Regions from separate parts of the Planococcus massiliensis genome, predicted to be linked through region 2. Evidence: riboswitches for the same ligand, from Rfam matches in the RefSeq annotation. Region 2 holds a riboswitch; each other region holds the start of a gene.

Region 1 (4,367 bases), 1.6 Mb from region 2:
TGGAATTGCTGGCATCTGACGGCATGCTGATTAAACGTCCGCTGGCTTTTGACGGCCAGAAAACGACGCTTGGGTTCAAGGAAGCGGATTATCAGAATGCTTGGCTCTGACGCATTTGAAATCTTGTATTTCAATGGGGTTTATGTCAAACTGAAATTGAGTTAACTACATATCTGGAGGGATTTCGATGAGTACACCACAAGAACTTCGTTATTCAAAAGAACATGAATGGGTAAAAGTAGAAGGCGGCACTGCCCGCATTGGCATTACGCATTTTGCACAAGCTGAACTTGGCGATATCGTTTTTGTTGAGCTTCCGCAAATCGGCGACGAAATTAAGAAAGATGAGCCATTCGGCAGCGTTGAATCGGTAAAAACGGTATCAGAATTATACGCACCAATCAGTGGACGTGTCATCGAAGTGAACGCGGAACTCGAAGACAATCCGGAACATGTGAACGAGTCTCCATACGAACAAGCATGGATGGTGGTAATCGAATCTCCGAATGAAGCTGAAGTTGGCGAATTGATGACTGCAGACCAATACAAAGAAATGATCAATGAATAAAATCAAAGCGCCTTTTCGGGCGCTTTTTTTCATCCCCAAATTTGAATAGGCAGGATCCTAGAACAAATCCAGCAATCGTTTTATAATAAGATGTATGAACTCATGCTTAAAAGCTTTTGCAAATTGAGGCAGCTATCTACTTCCTGTGAGGTGTAGTCTTATGGAAAAGGTGATCGTGGTCGAAGGGCGCAGCGACAAAACCCGAATTGCACCGCTCATTGCAGAACCCGTGACGATTCTATGCACAAATGGTACAGTAAGTGCGTCAAGGCTTGAAGAATTGCTGCTGCCTTATGAGGATCTGGATATCATCATTCTGGTAGACGCGGATAAATCAGGTGAACAGCTCCGGAAACTAGTTAAACGGGAATTTCCGGAAGCCCGGCATTTCTATATCAACCGAAGCTATAAGGAAGTGGCGGCAACACCGATCCGGATCTTGCTGGACGTACTGATTTCAGCAAATGTTCAAGTCAATAAGCTAGTAACCGAGGGATGAACAAGATGAATGAATGGACACATAAAGAATGGCTGAAAGAAAAGAACACCCATCAATCAGCCGCTTACTATTTATATACGCCCATGTGCGGCACCTGCCAGGTTGCTTCTAAGATGATGGATGTCGTCAAAGAACTGGTCCCGAATGTCCGCTTGGGCAAAGCGAATTTAAATTATGTACAGGAAATTGCTTCTTTGTATCAAGTCGAAAGCGTGCCATGCCTCCTCATTACAGAGAATGGCCGATTGAAGGAAAAGATCTATGCGTTTCATTCGGTGCCTTTTTTATACGAAAAGTTAAAAACGGTTGACGAATAAACCCCTGCATGGTAAATTGAATTTCTGATTACTAATTAAATAGCGTAACTCTTATTAAGAGTGGTGGAGGGAAGTGCCCTATGAAGCCCGGCAACCGTCATGAAAATGAAATGGTGCCAAATCACACAAAGTCTGACTTTGGAAGATGAGAGAACGGTTATCGTGTTATTGCACGTTCACCCTTCTGCTCAATGGTGCGCAGAAGGGTTTTTTATTTTTGGGGGCAGGAGTTGTAAAAGATGATTGAATTGAAAAAACTATCGAAGGTATTCGATACAGGAAAAGGGGCCCTTACCGCCGTTGATGATGTGGACTTGTCCATTGCAGCCGGTGAAATTTTCGGCATCATCGGCTATAGCGGCGCCGGTAAAAGTACGTTGATCCGGTTATTGAACGGTTTGGAAAAACCATCAAGCGGATCGGTTGTCATCAATGGCCAAAACATCACGGCGATAAAAGGCAGCGAACTTCGCAAAGCCCGGCAGAAAGTCAGCATGATTTTCCAGCATTTCAACTTGCTGTGGTCGCGCACGGTCAAAGAGAATATTGAATTTCCGCTTGAAATCGCAGGTGTGCCGAAAAACAAGCGAGATGCGCGCGTGTTGGAACTGGTCGAATTGGTCGGTTTAAAAGGACGGGAAAATGCGTATCCATCCCAGCTGTCGGGCGGGCAGAAACAGCGGGTCGGCATTGCAAGAGCCCTCGCGAACGAACCGGAAGTGCTGCTTTGCGATGAAGCGACTTCTGCACTGGATCCGCAAACAACGGACTCGATTCTCGAATTGCTGGTCGATATCAACAAGCGGCTCGGATTGACGATTGTTTTGATTACCCACGAAATGCACGTCATCCGGAAGATTTGCCACCGGGTAGCTGTAATGGAAGGCGGGCGCGTAGTAGAGCTCGGCGATGTGCTGCAAGTTTTCCAGTCGCCGAAAGCAGAAATTACAAAGCGGTTTGTGGCTCAGGTGACAGATACGGAAGACTCCCAGGAAACGATAAAAAATCTGCGGAAGCTGTATCCGACGGGCGAATTGGTCAAATTGGTTTTTGTCGGCGACCAGACCGAACAGCCGATTTTAACCCAGCTGATCCGCAAGTATCCAGTCGATGTCAACATCGTGCAAGGGAACATCGCCCATACGCAGCGCGGCGCTTACGGAACCTTGGTTTTACAGATGAAAGGCTCTGCCCAGGAAATTAGCGAGGCGCTCGCTTACTTGAATGCAGAAAGCGTTCAAACGGAGGTGATGTCAAATGGTTGAATCATTATTCCCGAACGTTGATTGGGAGAACATGTGGGAAGCGACGCTTGAAACGCTTTACATGACGGCCATGTCCACGTTCTTCACATTTGTCATTGGGCTGGTTCTCGGAATCGTACTCTTTTTGACAGCACCAAAACAATTATGGGCAAATAGCATCGTCAATTGGCTGACCGGTGCATTTGTCAATATTTTCCGGTCTATTCCGTTTATTATTCTCATTATCTTATTGATTCCATTTACAAAATTCCTGATCGGCACCATTCGCGGACCGAACGCGGCTTTGCCGGCGCTGATTATCGGTGCGGCTCCGTTTTATGCACGCATGGTGTTGATTGCGTTAAAAGAAATTGACAAAGGCGTCATTGAAGCTGCGCGCTCAATGGGAGCGACCACGTGGACGATTATCCGCAAAGTGCTTTTGCCGGAATCCAAGCCGGCGCTGCTTTCAGGAATTACCGTTACCGCTATCGCGCTTGTCGGATACACGGCGATGGCCGGCATTATTGGTGCCGGTGGACTGGGGACTTTGGCTTTCCTTGATGGATTCCAACGGAGCCGTGAAGATGTCACGCTGATGGCGACAATTTTGATCTTGGTGATTGTGTTTGCAATTCAATTTATCGGCGATTGGATGACCACTCGTTCAGATAAGCGTTAACCATAAAACATTTTAGAAAAAAGGGAGATCACAAACATGAAGAAACTTGTAGCAGGAACATTACTATCCGTACTGGCATTAGCGGGCTGCGGAAGCGACAACGGCGGATCAAGCGAAGAGTCGAGCACATTAAAAGTCGGGGCATCCAACGTACCGCACGCGGAAATTTTAGAAAAAGCCAAACCGATTCTGGAAGAGCAAGGCATTGACTTGGAAATTGAAACGTACCAAGATTACATCCTGCCAAACCAGGATTTGGATTCAGAAGAAATTGATGCGAACTACTTCCAGCACATCCCGTACTTGGAGTCTCAAATTGAAGAATTCGGCTATGATTTTGAAAACGCCGGCGGCATCCACATTGAGCCAATCGGCGTTTATTCACAAAAGTATGCATCATTAGAAGAACTGCCTGAAGGCGCAACAATTCTAATGAGCAACTCGGTAGCCGACCATGGCCGGATCTTATCGCTTCTTGAAGCAGAAGGGTTGATCACTTTAGCTGAAGGCGTCGATAAGACAGTAGCTGAAGTGAGCGATATCGTGGAAAACCCGAAAAACCTTGAATTTGATGCAAACTACGAAGCAGCATTGATGGTTCAATTATACGAATCTGGCGAAGGCGATGCGTTGTTGATCAACTCGAACTATGCGATTGATGCCGGATTGAACCCGCTGGAAGATGCCATTGCTTTGGAAAGTTCTGAGTCTCCATACGTAAACGTGATTGCTGTTAGAGCTGGCGATGAAGACAGTGAAAACGTGAAAGCTTTGGTTGACGTATTGAAATCAGAAGAAATCCAGGATTTTATCTTGGAAGAGTGGGGCGGTTCAGTCGTACCGGTTGACTGATCACTGCCAAAAAGAAGGCCCAAGTAAAATTGAGCCTTCTTTTTTTATGGGAAATTATAGCTAAACAAAAGAAAAATATCGTTTGTAGAATAATGAAAATATTACGAGAATAGGAGAATGGGTTACAATTATGTGCGCTCTGTGCTATTTTTAGATAATAAAATATACATTTGTTCATCTAGGGAGGACAATCGCATGAAGTTTA
Region 2 (4,367 bases):
ACGTGATGACTTGGAAAACATTGGTGTCCACGGCATTTCCTGATCCGATCAATCCGGACCACCAGCCTGGAAGATCTGCGGTCCCTACTGCATGCTGATCTCCCGTCAACGCATGGCAAACGAGAACAACAGGACCGCCTTCGTTGCCGGTTCGTTCAAAGGCAAGCTCTGCATTTTCCAAGACTTCTCCAGATTCAAGAACCAAATTGCCGATGGATACACTGGTCATCCGTTTCCCCTCCTAGACGTTTTCAAGCACTGCCGATTTAATGGCCTGCTCCAGATCAGCGATTAAATCTTCCGGATCTTCAAGCCCGACCGACAAGCGGATCAATTCTTCTGTGACCCCTGCCCCCTCCAATTCTTCTTTGTTCAATTGCTGGTGGGTAGTAGATGCCGGATGGATTATCAGCGATTTCGCATCGCCGACGTTTGCTACATGCGACCACAATCCGACGCCATCAATCACTTTGCGACCGGCTTCACGGCCGCCTTTGACTCCGAAACTCACGATTGAACCATAGCCGTCTTTCAGATATTTTTTCGCCAGCTGATGGGATGGATGATTTTCAAAGCCGATGTAATTAACCCATTCGACTTGTGGATGCTGCTGAAGATATTCGGCAACTACCCGTGCATTGCTATTATGGCGCGGAATTCGCAAATGCAGGGTTTCAAGTCCCTGCAAGAAAGCGTGGGCGCTTTCCGGGCTTAGTGAAGGACCGAAATCGCGCAGCAATTGGACACGCAGCTTCGTCGCAAATGAAGCGCCTTCTGCATCAATGCCGTAGCGGATGCCATGGTAGCTTTCATCCGGCTCCGTGTAATTCGGGAATTTCGGATTGTTCCAGTTGAACTTTCCGCCGTCTACCACAACCCCGCCAATGGTCGTTCCATGGCCGCCAATCCATTTCGTCGCGGAATGGATGACGACATCTGCACCAAAAGCGATCGGATTGCTGCCGTACGGAGAAGCGAACGTATTGTCGATCAATAAAGGAATTTGGTTTTCGTGGGCGATTTCCGCCACTTTTTCCACATCAAATACATTCAAGCTTGGGTTTCCGATAATTTCACCGAAGATCGCTTTGGTTTTATCCGTGATGGCTGCACGGAAGTTTTCCGGATCTGTTCCATCCGCAAATTTCACTTTGATGCCGTAGCGCGGAAGTGTGTTGGAGAATAAGCTTACCGTACCGCCGTATAGATTGCTGTCAGCCAAAATTTCATCGCCCGCCTCAGCGACGTTTAAAATAGAAAATGCAATGGCCGCCATCCCGGAAGACAAGGCAACAGCTGCTGTCCCCCCTTCCAGCAAAGCGACGCGCTGTTCAAAAACGTCTACCGTCGGATTCATAATGCGCGAATAGATATTTCCGGTTTCTTTTAAACCGAAGAGATTTTGGGCATGCTCTGAACTTTTGAATACATAAGAAGTGGTTTTGTGGATGGCTACGCCTCTCGCGCCTGTCGTTGGATCGGGTTCCTGTCCGCCGTGCAATAAAAGCGTTTCGGGTTTGAAATTTGTCATTTTTATTCCTCCTAGTTTTTATTGATGAAAACCGAAGACGAGGAGGGAATAGAAAAAAGCCCTCTTCGTTAAGAAGAGGGCCGTCATATACGGAAATACCTCCTCTCATCTGCCAGACCGTTGCCGATCTGTAGGATTTAGCACCTTTCCAAGCAATTGCTTGGTGGTTGCCGGGCATCATAGGGCCTATTCCCTCCGCCTCTCTTGATAAGAGTATTCAGATTTAGTTTTTCATCTTGTTTAGCAGTATAAAAACATCGTCTACATTTGTCAAGCGGATAATTCAAAAAATTTTGAAACCTCCACTTCTCTTTAAACGTTTAATACTTTATAGAGGAGATGATGAGATGATTCTTTGGTTTACCTGCACTCTTATAATTGGTTATTTAATTGGTTCACTCCACGGATCCTCCATCGCACAGCTGATTTCAGGGATCAATGTCAAAAAAGAAGGCGTAAAAAACTCCGGCGCTTCCAACGCGGCAATTGTTCTCGGTTGGAAATTCGGCGCACTTGTCGCTTTGATCGACATTTCCAAAGGAATCGCCGCTGTCTTGGGGTTAAAGATTCTATTAAATCAGTTCAATTTATCTGGCGAATTGGCCTGGACATTGCTGTTTGTTATGAGCGCGGCTGTCGTCATCGGCCACAACTTCCCGTTCTATATGAACTTTGACGGCGGAAAAGGCACTGCGTCCATTATTGGCGTCATGCTTGCACTGGATTGGAAACTGGGGCTTGCCGGCGGATTGCTGCTGGTCGCTTGCGCTTTAGCAACAGATTATTTGGTCGTTGGCGTTCTCGTCCTGTATGGCATGCTGTTCGCCATCGCCTATTTTCCAGCAGACGGCATTTGGCCGCTTCTCACAGCCTTCGGACTTTTTGCCATGGCTTTCTGGAAACACATCGAAAACATTAAACGAATCAAAAACGGAACAGAAAGCAAAGTTTCTTCTGTCTTCCGCAAGAAAGCCGGGCCGGTTTAATGGCCGGCTTTTTAAATTTTAAATTATTTTTAAAAAGTTTCTTGACTTTTCTGCGTTGACGCACTAAAGTGAGAATTACAAATCGAATAGATACATCACTTTCTTATCCAGAGAAACCGAGGGACAGGCCCTATGACGTTTCGGCAGCGGATTCGCTTTTAGCGAAAACTGTGCTAATTCCTGCAAATGCATATATGTGCATTTGGAAGATGAGAATTGAGATGGTTTCAGTACGGAGCCCTCTTTTTTCTTATGGACAGGAAAAAAGAGGGCTCTTTTTGTTTTATTCTTTGCAGATTTGTATGATTTCGATTTACACAGCAACAGCATGAGGAGGCTATTTGAATGATTCAATTTGAGGGGGTTACAAAAACCTACCATTCCGGGAAACAGGAAATCCACGCATTGAACGGCATCGATTTAACTGTTGAAACCGGCGAAATATACGGCGTGATCGGCTTTAGCGGCGCGGGCAAGAGTTCGCTTATCCGCACAGTCAATTTACTGGAACGCCCCACAAACGGACGGGTGCTCATCCACGGCAAAGACATTTCCACCCTTACCAGCAAAGAAATCCGCGATACCCGAAAAGACATCGGGATGATTTTCCAGCATTTCAATCTATTGAATTCAAAAACGGTATTCCATAATGTCGCGATGCCGCTGATTTTGGCAAAAACGCCGAAAAACCAAATTAAAGAACAAGTGAAAAGCCTGCTTGAATTTGTCGGCTTGGCGGATCAGGCGGAAAAATATCCGGATCAGCTATCCGGCGGACAGAAGCAGCGAATCGGGATTGCTCGGGCATTAGCGACCAACCCTTCCGTCCTCCTTTGCGATGAAGCTACATCCGCCCTTGATCCCCAGACGACCCAGGCGATTTTGGACTTGCTGCGGCGCATCAACCGCGAATACAATATCACGATATTATTAATCACTCATGAAATGGGAGTTATCCGGGAAATTTGCGATAAAGTCGCGGTCCTCGAAGCTGGAAAAGTCATCGAGCAAGGTTCTGTATACGAAGTTTTCACCAATCCGCAGCAGCCGACCACTCAGCGATTTGTCCGCTCGGTCATGAACGATGAGCTGCCGGAATCGCTGTTGACGAAAATCCAAGATCCAGCGCAGAACCATTCCATCTACCGCGTCCAATTTACAGGCTCGTCAGTCGGACAGCCGCTCATGTCTCAAGTATCGCGCGAATTCAATCTTGATCTCAATGTCCTATTCGGAAATATCACGGAACTGCAAGGCGAACCATATGGCAACTTGATTGTTGAGTTTTCGGGAAGTTTAAGCGAGATCCAACGTGCGCTGACTGCGATCCGCAGCGATTCGGTCAAAGTCGAGGAGGTAAAAAATTATGCTAGTTAACAACGAACAGATAATAGAAGCCTTATGGGAAACGGTTTATATGACCGGCGCTTCGTTCTTATTCTCAATCATTATCGGTTTCCCGCTTGGCATCTTGCTTGTCGTAACTAGAAAAGGGCATTTGCTGGCAAACGAACCGGTTTCAAAAGTGCTGAACGTCATCATCAACATTTTCCGGTCAGTGCCTTTCATCATTTTGATGGTCGCGATTATTCCGCTCACCCGGTTGATTGTCGGTACATCCATCGGCACTGCCGCTGCCATCGTGCCGCTAGTGTTTTATGCAGGGCCGTACATTGCCCGCCTGATTGAAAACTCACTTCTCGAAGTCGACAAAGGGGTCATCGAAGCAGCACAGGCGATGGGTGCAACGCCGGGCCAAATTATTTTCCGTTTCCTCATCCCGGAAGCTTTAAGTTCATTGGTCCTCGCTTTAACGATTGCGATTGTCGGATTGATTGGTGCATCTGCAA
Region 3 (4,367 bases), 2.0 Mb from region 2:
GGGGAGAAGCAGGCTTAAGCACCATCATCCCTTGGATTCCGTACATTTTAACTGAAACAAGCTTGCTGATGTCCGTGATCGGTTCGCTCCTTTTGATTGCCGTATTGATCATAGCTACCCGCATGCTGACAAAACGCATACCGATTAAACTGTAATAAATTAAAAACGAGTTTCCACTGGATAAATTTCATCCCGTGGAAACTCGTTTTTTTCCTATTAAAGCGCACGCTGCTGCCAGTCTTTCAGCACGGCTTGCTCTTTTTCCGGATCCATCCCCGCTTTTCGTTCAGCCGTTTCCCTTGTCATTTCCCATTCGCGGATGGCCCGAATGGTCTCAGTGAGCGGGCGGAACCTTAATCCGGCCTGTAAAGCTTTTTGGATATCCACTCCAAGAAAGCCATTCATGTACATGCTGTCTGGAATCCACAGCGGCAATTCGGACCACCCTTCCACTTTGTGGCCCAACAGAAATTGCTCATCCACCCAAACAAAATCCGCATCGTTCTCAAGAGTTGAGTTGCATTCCTCCAAAAATTTCTCCATCGTCAGTGTGGAGTCGGGGCCGGTCGCATTAAATGTGCCTGTCCGTTGTTCTTCGACCAGCCGGAGGATCCATTCTGCCAAATCCCGGACGTCGATAAACTGGATTTCCTTGTCTCGCCGTCCAGGCGCCAACACCTCACCGCCTTTTGCTACGCGGTTAACCCAGTACGTAAAACGGTCCGTGAAATCATGAGGGCCGACAATAAGTCCCGGCCGGATATTCAGGGCACCTTCCGGAAATGCACGTTCCACTTCTTGTTCACACAAAAATTTCAACTCACCGTAATGTTCATTGATGGCAACTTCCGCCTCTTTTGTTTTCAATTCTCCCAGCTTTCCGCTGAAAGCCGGCCGACTGCGTGTTCTTCATTTATCCCCGGAGATTCTAAATCGATGTAAACCGATGCGCTTGAAATGAATGTGTAATGTCCTACGGATTTTGCCAGCAGTTCCGCAGATTCCTGAACGGACCATGGAAGATAGCCGGATGTGTCAATAACGGCGTCCCATCTCCGCCCCTTCAACGCTTGTAAATCCCCGTACCGGTCGCCGATCAATTTCTCCACTTCTGGAAACAAATCCGGATTCGCTTTCCCTCTATTGAATAAGGTCACTTCATGGCCGCTGCTGAGAGCCGCCTCGGTCAGAAATCGCCCCATAAAGCGGGTGCCTCCAAGGATCAAGATATTCACGTACACTCCTCCTTCAATTTACTGAATGAAAAACGATCTGCTTTCCTGCTTCTTTTATTCTGCAAAAGCTCCAGACAATCCTCTACTGAAAATAAAATAGATGCACCTCTCCAAAACCCTGCTGCTTTCTTATATACTAAAACCAACAATAGCAAAACCCATTAAAGGAGGAATTAGCATGAGCAAGCAATTATCACCCGAACAACGCGAAGCATTTCTCAACACGTTAAAAGAGCGGTTCGAGAAAAACATCACCCGCCACGAAAATTTCGAATGGGCCAAAATCCAGGACAAACTGGAAGCGAATGAAGACAAATTATGGTCGCTCCATGAAATGGAACGGACTGACGGCGAACCGGATGTCGTGGATTATGACGCTGCAGCAGATGAATTCATTTTCTTTGATTGCTCCGCAGAAAGCCCGACTGGCCGAAGAAGCGTCTGCTATGACCCGGAAGCATTGGAATCGCGTAAGAAAAACAAGCCTGAAAACAACGCGGTCGGCATGGCGGCGGACATGGGCATTGAATTGCTGACGGAAGAGCAGTACCGAAAGCTTCAGACGCTAGGGAAATTTGATATGAAGACATCGAGCTGGGTGCAGACTCCTGCTGAAATCAGAAATCGCGGCGGCGCCCTTTTCTGTGATTTCCGCTACGGGCAAGTGTTTCTGTATCATAACGGAGCGGATTCGTATTATGCCGCTAGGGGATTCAGGGGATCGTTGAACGTTTAACAACTTCTAATAAAAAATAAGATGAGGTTTATCAGAATTTTGTGTTGACGGTAAAATATAATGATGATACAGTTGTCAACATAGTTTAATAGCAATTTGTTCTTATCATGAGAGGTGGAGGGATTGGCCCTACGAAACCTCGGCAGCGGGCTCACTTTAGAGCACTGTGCCAAATCCAACAAGCTTTGATTAGCTTGAGAGATAAGAAGAGCAGAATATCAATGTGATGTCGCATGCCTGCCTCTTCTTATAGAAGAGGCTTTTTGTTTGCCCTCATATCTGGAAAATTCTATTAACTTAAAACCAAGTAAACCAATAGAAAAGGAAGGTGCAAAGACATGAAAAACACCAAACAGCTTTTATGGCTCGTCGCAATTACAGTAATCGGTTTATTTCTAACTGCATGCAGCAGCAATGAATCTTCAAATGAAGTGAATGCTTCAACAGAAAACAAGGAACAGAACACTTGGGATCGAATTGAAGAAGCAGGCAAAATCGTTGTCGGCACAGAAGGGCTTTACTACCCGATTACCTATCACGATGAAGAAACAAAAGAATTAACAGGATATGATGTAGAACTTGCTCGTGCCTTAGGAGAAAAGCTTGGATTGGAAGTTGAATTCAAAGAAATGGAATTTGACGGATTGCTGCCAGCTCTTCGCAATGGCCAAATTGATATTGCCGCGAATGATTTTTCGATTACCGACGAACGCAAAGAGATATTTGATTTCACGATTCCAGTCAAGCATTCATATGGTTCAGCCATTGTCCGTGAAAGTGACAACTCCGGCATTGAATCAGTAGAAGATTTGAAAGGCAAAAAAGTCGGGGGGTCCGCGACCAGCAATTACTCAAAATTTGCTCAAGAACAAGGGGCTGAAGTGATTGTCTACACAGGCTCTGACACGGTGCTTCCAGAAATCGTCAGCGGCCGCGTCGATGCTACGCTAAATGACTATCTTGTCTTGTTGCGCTCACTTGAACAGTTTGATAAACCGGGATTGAAACTGGCTGAAGATGTTAGATTCTCATTCAGCAGCAGTGCTATCGTAATGCCGAAAGATAGCCCGGAGCTGAAAGGAAAACTTGACGGTGCTATTGAGGAGCTTCTTGCTGATGGCACATTGAAAGAAATTTCAACTAAATTTCTTGGTGCTGATGTAACACAGCCGCTTGAAGAAGAATAAACATTTTTTGAGGAATCCTTGGATTCCTCTTTTCTAGATACTAAGTAAAGGAGTCTTCCAATGGCCGACTTTAAATGGAAATATCTTTTTAATGTAGAAATCGCAATTGATTCTCTTCCTTTTATTCTGGAAGGAGCTTGGCAAACCATCTTGATTGCACTGGTCAGCCTAGTATTTGCTTTGATCCTCGGTTTATTTGTAGCCCTTGCCCGAATGAACCGCTTTATCGGACTGTCTCTCCCAGCCCGGCTTTTTATCTCCTTTATGCGCGGCACTCCGCTTTTGGTGATGCTGTTTATCCTGTATTTCGGCTTTCCCATGATCGGCATTGAAATGCAGCCGCTTACTGCTGCCATTATCGGCATCAGTATTCATTTTTCTGCCTATACGGCCGAAATTATCCGTTCTGCCATTTCTTCTGTATCGAAAGGACAATGGGAAGCTGCTGAGACGCTTCGAATGAGCTATTGGCAAACTATGACGCGCATCATTTTGCCGCAGGCAACGCGCATTGCTTTGCCTCCACTATCGAGCACTTTCATGGATATCATCAAAGGAACTTCGCTAGCGATGGTCATCACTGTTTCTGAAATGTTCTACCGCGCTAAAGTGGTGGTCGGGCAAACTTATGAAAGCCTAACCTTATATATTCTCGTGGCACTCATTTACTGGTCCATTTGCATCCTCGTCACCTTACTTCAAGATTATTTAGAGAAAAAAGCAAATCGCTATGTCACTGCATGATAGGAGGTTTCCAAATTGATCAAAGTTGAAAATTTAAGCAAGCAATTCAAACAGGTAGAAGTCTTGAAATCCATTTCATTGGAAATAAAAAAAGGCGAAGTTGTCAGCATCATTGGCCCATCCGGTTCTGGCAAAACAACCTTACTGAGATGCCTGAATCTCTTAGAAACGCCTTCAGGCGGTTCACTTCAAATCAATAATGTCCATGTTTCATTCACTGGGAAAACACCAAGTAAAAAGCAAAAAGTTGATGTTCGCCAATTTTCTGGTATGGTCTTTCAGCATTTTCATTTATTTCCGCATAAAACCGTGATTGACAATATTATTGAAGCACCGCTTGTCGTGCAAAAACGGAACAAGCAGGAATTGGTGCGTGAAGCAGAAGGATTACTGGAAAAAGTTGGACTTTTGGAACATAAAAACCAGTTTCCGGAACAATTGTCGGGCGGCCAAAAGCAACGGGCG

What was found. Region 2 has a riboswitch for S-adenosylmethionine ahead of BN1080_RS03420 (methionine ABC transporter ATP-binding protein). Riboswitches for the same ligand answer to the same signal wherever they lie in the genome.
Region 1: another riboswitch for S-adenosylmethionine. It lies ahead of BN1080_RS11385 (methionine ABC transporter ATP-binding protein); the one in region 2 lies ahead of BN1080_RS03420 (methionine ABC transporter ATP-binding protein).
Region 3: another riboswitch for S-adenosylmethionine. It lies ahead of BN1080_RS13285 (transporter substrate-binding domain-containing protein); the one in region 2 lies ahead of BN1080_RS03420 (methionine ABC transporter ATP-binding protein).

Annotation. Positions count from the first base shown of each region.
Region 1 covers NZ_CCXS01000001.1:2,284,233-2,288,599, reverse strand. The annotation lists gene BN1080_RS11405 (arsenate reductase family protein) at 1-110, shown strand, start outside; gene gcvH (glycine cleavage system protein GcvH) at 188-568, shown strand; gene BN1080_RS11395 (ribonuclease M5) at 729-1,067, shown strand; gene BN1080_RS11390 (thioredoxin family protein) at 1,073-1,384, shown strand; SAM riboswitch class I at 1,433-1,536, shown strand; gene BN1080_RS11385 (methionine ABC transporter ATP-binding protein) at 1,624-2,649, shown strand; gene BN1080_RS11380 (methionine ABC transporter permease) at 2,642-3,310, shown strand; gene BN1080_RS11375 (MetQ/NlpA family ABC transporter substrate-binding protein) at 3,347-4,162, shown strand; gene BN1080_RS11370 (dicarboxylate/amino acid:cation symporter) at 4,358-4,367, shown strand, end outside.
Region 2 covers NZ_CCXS01000001.1:673,322-677,688, reverse strand. The annotation lists gene metX (homoserine O-acetyltransferase MetX) at 1-229, opposite strand, end outside; gene BN1080_RS03430 (O-acetylhomoserine aminocarboxypropyltransferase/cysteine synthase family protein) at 242-1,531, opposite strand; SAM riboswitch class I at 1,634-1,745, opposite strand; gene BN1080_RS03425 (glycerol-3-phosphate acyltransferase) at 1,879-2,517, shown strand; SAM riboswitch class I at 2,618-2,733, shown strand; gene BN1080_RS03420 (methionine ABC transporter ATP-binding protein) at 2,863-3,894, shown strand; gene BN1080_RS03415 (methionine ABC transporter permease) at 3,884-4,367, shown strand, end outside.
Region 3 covers NZ_CCXS01000001.1:2,658,215-2,662,581, forward strand. The annotation lists gene BN1080_RS13270 (hypothetical protein) at 1-155, shown strand, start outside; gene BN1080_RS17380 (NAD-dependent epimerase/dehydratase family protein) at 217-867, opposite strand; gene BN1080_RS17385 (NAD-dependent epimerase/dehydratase family protein) at 864-1,235, opposite strand; gene BN1080_RS13280 (DUF4256 domain-containing protein) at 1,414-1,971, shown strand; SAM riboswitch class I at 2,071-2,179, shown strand; gene BN1080_RS13285 (transporter substrate-binding domain-containing protein) at 2,310-3,158, shown strand; gene BN1080_RS13290 (amino acid ABC transporter permease) at 3,219-3,902, shown strand; gene BN1080_RS13295 (amino acid ABC transporter ATP-binding protein) at 3,918-4,367, shown strand, end outside.